Regions from separate parts of the Microbacterium sp. NPDC087592 genome, predicted to be linked through region 1. Evidence: predicted binding sites of a transcription regulator. Region 1 holds the regulator's gene; each other region holds the start of a gene.
What was found. The regulator LexA, encoded in region 1, represses DNA repair genes until DNA is damaged. The targets are predictions, from matches to a motif close to TCGAACANNTGTTCGA.
Positions count from the first base shown of each region.

Region 2: a site for LexA is predicted at 1,463-1,478, ahead of ACIOTO_RS18825 (DUF222 domain-containing protein). Genes of this name have one in related genera too.
Region 3: a site for LexA is predicted at 1,429-1,444, ahead of ACIOTO_RS08060 (DUF222 domain-containing protein). Genes of this name have one in related genera too.

Region 1 covers NZ_JBIUWT010000004.1:250,831-253,093, reverse strand. The annotation lists gene ACIOTO_RS19435 (histidinol-phosphate transaminase) at 1-409, opposite strand, end outside; gene ACIOTO_RS19430 (LysM peptidoglycan-binding domain-containing protein) at 476-844, opposite strand; gene lexA (transcriptional repressor LexA) at 1,135-1,821, shown strand; gene ACIOTO_RS19420 (prolyl oligopeptidase family serine peptidase) at 1,843-2,263, shown strand, end outside.
Region 2 covers NZ_JBIUWT010000004.1:127,872-130,134, forward strand. The annotation lists gene ACIOTO_RS18825 (DUF222 domain-containing protein) at 72-1,433, opposite strand; gene ACIOTO_RS18830 (spermidine synthase) at 1,558-2,263, opposite strand, start outside.
Region 3 covers NZ_JBIUWT010000001.1:1,699,970-1,702,232, reverse strand. The annotation lists gene ACIOTO_RS08065 (hypothetical protein) at 1-87, shown strand, start outside; gene ACIOTO_RS08060 (DUF222 domain-containing protein) at 69-1,418, opposite strand; gene ACIOTO_RS08055 (GNAT family N-acetyltransferase) at 1,616-2,143, shown strand; gene pnuC (nicotinamide riboside transporter PnuC) at 2,146-2,263, shown strand, end outside.

The sequences.
Region 1 (2,263 bases):
TCGTCCCGGGGATCCACCGCGCGCCCGTGCCCTGTGCGATGAGCGGGTACATCGAGTAGGTCGGCGCGAAACCGAAAGCCGTGCGCCCGGGGCCGCCGAAGGCCTGCAGGATGTGCTGGAGCACCTCGTTCGAGCCGTTGCCCGCCCAGATCTGCTCCGGGGTGAGGCCGTGACCCAGATACTCTGCGAACGACTCGCGAAGAGTGGTGAACTCCCGGTCGGGATAACGGTTCACATCACGGATCGCGAGCGCGATGTCGTCGAGGATGTCGCTCGCCACCGCGTCCGGAATGGGATGCGTGTTCTCGTTCACGTTGAGGGCGATCGGGAGCGGTGCCTGAGGAGCGCCGTACGGAGTCAGTCCGCGAAGATCGTCGCGTAGCGGGAGATCGTTGAGGGAGAGGGTCACCCTTCCAATGTTAAGCGGCACCCCGAGTCGATGACGCAAAGTTGCCGCAGCTCGGGCGCGACGGGATCAATCCACGTACTGGGCCGGGATGGCGAGCGTCTGGCCGATCTGGAGCTCACCGCCACGCAGCAGGTTCATGCGGCTGATCTCACCGATGACGTCGCGCGGGTCGGCACCGGGGGCGACACCGGTGGCGATCGACCAGAGAGTGTCACCGGGCATGACGGTCACGGTCTCGACGCTGACGGCTGCCGTGTCTGCGCCCGAGGCGATCGCACTGCCACCGCTGAGTGCGGCGAAGGCGATGCCGATCGCGAGCGGCACGGAGGCGAACCCCAGCAGCACGGCGCGACCGCGCGTGGTCAGACGGAGTCGCGTCGCAGGACGGGTCGACGCCGGAATGACTGCCGCGGTGCTGAAGCCGATGCTGCTCATGTGGTGCTCCTTAGCCTGTCCCGGAGCGGTGAAGCTGCCGGGGAAGTTGGCGTAGCGTTCGCATTCCCGCCTCGGCCGGGAGCCGTGAATGCGAAGCTACGTACCGAAGATATCTTCGAGTTCGAACATCTGTCAAGTTGTCTTCGAAACCGGATGCACGATTCTGCCGACACGCTCGAACAGATCTTCCAGATCGGGCCGTTTCTCGGATACGGTTTCGATGAGAACACCACACCACGGGCCTCCGACATTCGAAGAGCGACGTCGGAACACCGCACTTAAGGAGCACCATGAGCGAGAACTCGGCCCCCGAGTCGGAGGCACCGCGGACGCGACGCCGCAAGAGCCTGAGCCCCAAGCAGATGGCGATCCTCGAGGTCATCCAGAACTCCATCGCTCATCACGGCTACCCGCCGAGCATGCGGGAGATCGGAGACGCCGTCGGCCTGAAGTCGCTGTCGAGCGTGACCCACCAACTCGGTCAGCTCGAACTGAGCGGCTACCTGCGACGCGACCCCGGCAAGACCCGTGCCATGGAGGTCCTGATCGATCTCCCCGGCGCCAGCGGCGAGAACCCCGCCGACGTTGCGACTCCGGTCGGCGACGCGGCGCTCGTGCCCCTGGTCGGTCGCATCGCCGCCGGCGTGCCGATCACCGCCGATCAGCAGGTGGAGGAGATCTTCCCTCTCCCCCGGCAACTGGTGGGCAAGGGAGACCTCTTCATGCTCAAGGTCTCGGGCGAGTCGATGATCGACGCCGCGATCTGCGACGGCGACTGGGTCGTCGTGCGCTCGCAGAACAATGCGGAGAACGGCGAGATCGTGGCCGCGATGCTTGACGGCGAGGCCACGGTCAAGGTGCTGCGCCGTCGCGACGGCCACACCTGGCTCCTCCCCCGAAACTCCTCTTTCGAGCCCATCCTCGGCGATGAGTCCGTGGTGCTCGGCAAGGTCGTGGCGGTGCTGCGCGCCGTCTGACGTCAGCCATAGGCTCGATGCATGTCGTCGCCTCACGGTTCCTGGCCCTCTCCGTTCTCCGCAGCCTCCGTCGCGGCATCCTCCCCGCGCATCGACGGGGCGCGCTTCGTCGGCTCCGAGATCTGGTGGGGAGAATCCGTGCCCGCCGAGAAGGGGCGGGTCACGGTGCGGAGCTCTTCCGGAGCCGAGATCCTCCCCTCCCCCTGGGGAGCTCGCTCCCGGGTGCACGAGTATGGCGGTGGGGCATGGACCGTCGATCCCGCAGGCGTCCTGTACTTCGTCGATGCCGGCGATCAGCGCGTCCATCGACTGGTCGCCGGTGCCGAGCCCGTCCCGCTGACACCGGTGGGTCCCGCGCACGGCGGTCTGCGCGTGCAGGGAGGCCGTCTGCTCGCCGTGCGCGAAGATCTGTCGACCGCGCCGCATACCCGCGCGATCGTCG
Region 2 (2,263 bases), 120 kb from region 1:
ATCCATTGATTCCTTCACGACCACACCCTATTCGTGATCGGACGATGAAACCGGGTTGCTTGAAGCGCGCCTCAGAACGGAACCGGAACTGCCGATTCCGTGAACGTCACCGTGTTCTGGGGAGGCGGTCGGTCGACGTACGAGCGCCCGGTCGGGCTCGTCCACTCCAGCACGCCGCCCGCACGCTGTTCGACGTGCCAGGGGGAGTGGTGTTTGAGCATGTGATGTCGTCGGCAGAACGCCGCGAGGTTCACATCTGTGGTCGCGCCTCCGATCGAGGCCGCGTGATTGTGGTCGAGATCGCACTTCCGCGCTCCGATCCCGCACCCGGGGAACCGGCACCGCTGATCCCGTGCGCGCAGATGCCGTCGCAACTGCTCGCTCGGCCGGTAGCGGTCGACGACGAGCAGCGCGCCGGAGATCGGATGCGTCAGCACGCGATCCCAGCCCACGGCGGAGCCGGCCAGCCTGCGGGCGGTCGTGATATCGATCGGCGTCGTGCCGTCGAGCAGGGCGGGCGGCGGTGTCTCGTGTCGAAAGGAGTCGCCGCCGTCATCGCCGGTGAGAGATGGTTCCGAGGAGTGGAGGTCATCGCCCATCAGTGACATCACCGGCACGGAGACCTCGATGCGTGCCTGGATCTCGCCGAGCAGCCCGTCGGTCGTGTCGTGTCCCGCGGGCGTTCCCGTGAGCAGGAGGTCGGCGAGCAGGTCGGCCCGCAACTGGTCGACCGTGCGCTCGTCTGCCGGAGGGCCATCGGAGCCAGCATCTCTCGCCGCTCGGGCATTGTCTTTCTTCACTGCATGCGCCATCTGCGAGAGCCGGTCGAACATGCCGTGCACGAGCGCCGCAGGGCCACGCGCGCCGAGTTCGGCCATGCCGTCGTCGAGGTCCTTCACGCATACCCGCCGCAGCTCTCGGGCATCGCGGTGCCGTTCGGTGACCGTGCGCTCCTGGAACCGCTCGGCCAGGCGTCGCGCGAGCCGCCGCAGTCGGTTCGGCGTCTCGGTCTCGGCGATCGCCACCGCTTCGGCGGCGTAGGCCCGCCGGTCGGCCGCATCGTCGAGATGGGCACCCGCATCGACGATCACCCGCGCATGCGCGCCGCTGATGCGCCCCTCGCCCTGTGCCGCCCACGCCGTCGGGAAGTGCTCGACGAGCCAGGAGGCCTCTGCCATCCGCCGCTCGATCGTGCGGTCGCTCAGGTGCTGCGCGGCCCCGATCTCGGCCGCCACCGTGCGGATGGCCATGTCGCCCTGATCGGGATGCGCGGCCTCGCGGGCGATGTCGATCGCCAGGCGCCCGGCCATCGCGAGCATGCCGTCTCGGGCCGCGTGCATGCTGCTCAGCGTCGCCTCTGCCGCCTCGAGCGACGCCACCAGATCGGCGAGCATCGCCATCTGGGAATCGGTCGCATCGAGCAGTGCTGTCATGACTTCAGTCCATCACGGACCACCGACATTCGAAACTATGTTCACCGGGATTCCGGCATCCGATTCGGCCGTTGTCTCCGCCCGTTGTCGCAGCCCGACGGACCGGGCCCCGTCGGGCTGAGCGCTAATCCCAGATCGGGTCGTCCGGGTCGGGGGAGTCCGTGCCGTCGACGTCGGTCATGATGCGCGCGTCGGCGATCCACGACGTCAGCTCATCGTCATGGAGCATGTGCGGTCGCGGCGTGCCGAGAAGGTCTGGAGTCGTCACGACGTCGAGTGGCTCATCGCTCGCGAAGACGACGACGTTGCCGAGCGGCCCTTCGTCATCGTCCGGTTCGGCGTCGAGGACGACGGCGACGTGATCGAACACGGTGCTCAGCGTGGCCGCCTGTCGCCGTGAGTACTCGAACGGATGCCCGTCGAGCAGGTTCACCGCCACGACGCCGTCTGCGGCGGAGCGCGCGGCGACCCGGCGGTAGAACTCCTGACTGGCCACCCGATGTCGGATGACGGCGGCATCCCAGAGGTCGACCACGGTGAAGCGGGCATCCGCCCACTCGTCCGGGAGCTCCGCGTCGGCGACCGCTCGCGCATCGCCGAAGATGACCCGCACATCAGCGCCCGGGGGCAGGGGCAGCGCGGCGATCACCGCGTCGTAGAGAGCGGGCTCGAACTCGACCACGAGCTGGGGTGAGCCGGCACGCGTGGCCTCGACATAGCGGGCCAGCGTGAGTGCTCCGGCTCCCAGATGCACGGTGAACAGCGGTGCACCGGGCTCGGCCGCGGCATCCATCGCCCTGGCGATGTGCTGGGTGTAGGCGTATTCGAGT
Region 3 (2,263 bases), on a different contig from region 1:
GGGCTGGGCGCAGCCTGGTCAGCGGGATTCGCCGTCATCACCTCTCGCCTGCGTGAGGGAACTCGGGCTCACGCCGCGATGTCGTAGCGCGCTCTGCCCCCGAGCCTCGGCCTGCGGTGCGGATCGACGTTCGGCGGCGGGACGAGCCACACCCGCGCGGCGAACCCGCGTCCCTCGATCCTGATCTCCCAGTCGTTGTCGTGGATGCGGTGGTGACAGCTCTCGCAGAGCAGCACTCCGTTGTCGAGATCGGTCGGACCGGCATCCCGTTGCCACCAGCGCAGATGATGCGCCTTCGTCATCTGCGGAGGCAGCCCGCACATCACGCAGCCGCCGTCGCGCTCCACGAGCGCCAGCCGCTGGGCTCGGGTGAACAGGCGCTTCTCACGCCCCCAGTCGAGGATCTCACCGCCACCGCCGAGGACGACGGGGATGATTCCCCCGCCGGCCGCCATCCGACGACATGCGGAGATGCTGACCGGCTCATCGACGCCGTCGACCCTCGCGAATCCGGTGCCGGCGGTCAGGTCGTCGAGACCGACGCGCACCACGACGGTCGCGCCGGACAACGGAAGCCCCCCGTTGTCGCATCCGCTCGCGTGCGCGCAGATCTCGGCGAGCGCATCGGCCTGAAGCATCGCGACGGTGCGTCGATCGGCATCCGGCGCCTCGGGATCGAGCACGTGCGCTCGCGCCTGGAACGTCGCGGTGACGTACGCCTGGATCGCCGCCTTGACCGGAGCACCGGAGGCGACATCGGTCTGCAGCGTCAGGTGCAGCGAGCCCTCGCGCTCGAACATCGTCAGAGAACGCCGCGACCGCGCCTCGTCTTCGCGCGGGGCCACACCGTCGGGGTCCAGCCAGGCCTCTGCGTGCACGACCAGCTTGCGCACGTCGTCGAGTGACAGCCCCGCCGCCCGCTCGACCAGGAGACGCTCGGCGTCGGTGGTGCGCTCCAGATCGGCTTTCAGCCGCGCCCGATCGAGCAGCGTCACGATCAACGCCGCCGCTGCCGCGCTGAGGGTGCCGGCACCGATCGCCTGCTGCACCTCGGGATACCGCGGCGGCAGCGCCTCGCCGATGAGGTTCGCCCGCGGCGCCGTCGCCTCGCCCACCTTGACCAACCGCGCCGCATCGCCGGTGGATCCGCCCGTCGTCGCGGCGATCATGGTGGCCGGGCTGCGGAAGCCCTGTTCCTTCGCCAGGCTCGCCGCCCCCAGCTCGGGCCGGGACTCCCGCGCGATGCTCGCCGCGAGCTCGGCGTGGATGCCATCGAGTCGGCGCTGCACCAGTCCCATCGCCCGGTGGGCCTCGAGCAGTTGCACCCGAGACAGTTCCGCGGCGTTTTCCGCATCGGCCCACACCTCTTCGAGGCACTCCACGGCCTCGATCAAGGGGGTCAGATGGGGGTTTGCCATGCTTCGAGTTTAGAACATATCTTCGATATATAGGAGGGGCTGTGGATAAGTCGACGGGCTCGCATATCGCCGCGTCGACACCGTGTGCGCTCCCCGTGCGCTCGAACGCGCGGCATCCTGCTAGCGTCGGCGATGCGCACCCAAAGTGCGGCAGCAGGATGCGCACCCGAGCGCAGCAGAAGAGAGACCACCCGCCGATGACAGACGTCCGAATCAGGGATGCGGAGACCGCAGACCTCGAGACGATCACCGCGATCCACAACCATGCGGTGCTGCACACGACCTCGATCTGGAACGAGGATGCGGTCGACCTCGCCGACCGCATCGCCTGGCTCGCCGATCGCACCTCGCACGGCTATCCGGTGATCGTCGCGGTCGACGACACCGGCGTGCTGGGCTATGCGTCGTACGCGCAGTGGCGTCCACACAGCGGCTACCGGCACACGGTCGAGCACTCCGTCTACGTCCTCGGCGGTCAACACGGCCGCGGTATCGGCACCGCGCTGATGGCCGCACTCGTCGAGCGCGCCCGCGCCGCGGGGATGCACGTCATGATCGCCGGCATCGAGAGCGGGAACGGCGCCTCCATCGCCCTGCACGAGCGCCTCGGCTTCACCGAGGTCGGGCGGATGCCGCAGGTCGGGGCCAAGTTCGGGCGCTGGCTCGACCTGAGCATGCTCCAGCTCGTGCTCGACGACCGCGCCGAACCCGGCGCCGCATCCTGACCATGGACCTGCTGCAGTGGTTCGTCGACGGCTTCAACTCGAGCTGGACGCTGCCCGGCGGGCAGACCCTCCTCGTCCGTGAGGTCGTCGGCAACGCGTTCGGCCTGGCGAGCGCGCTCG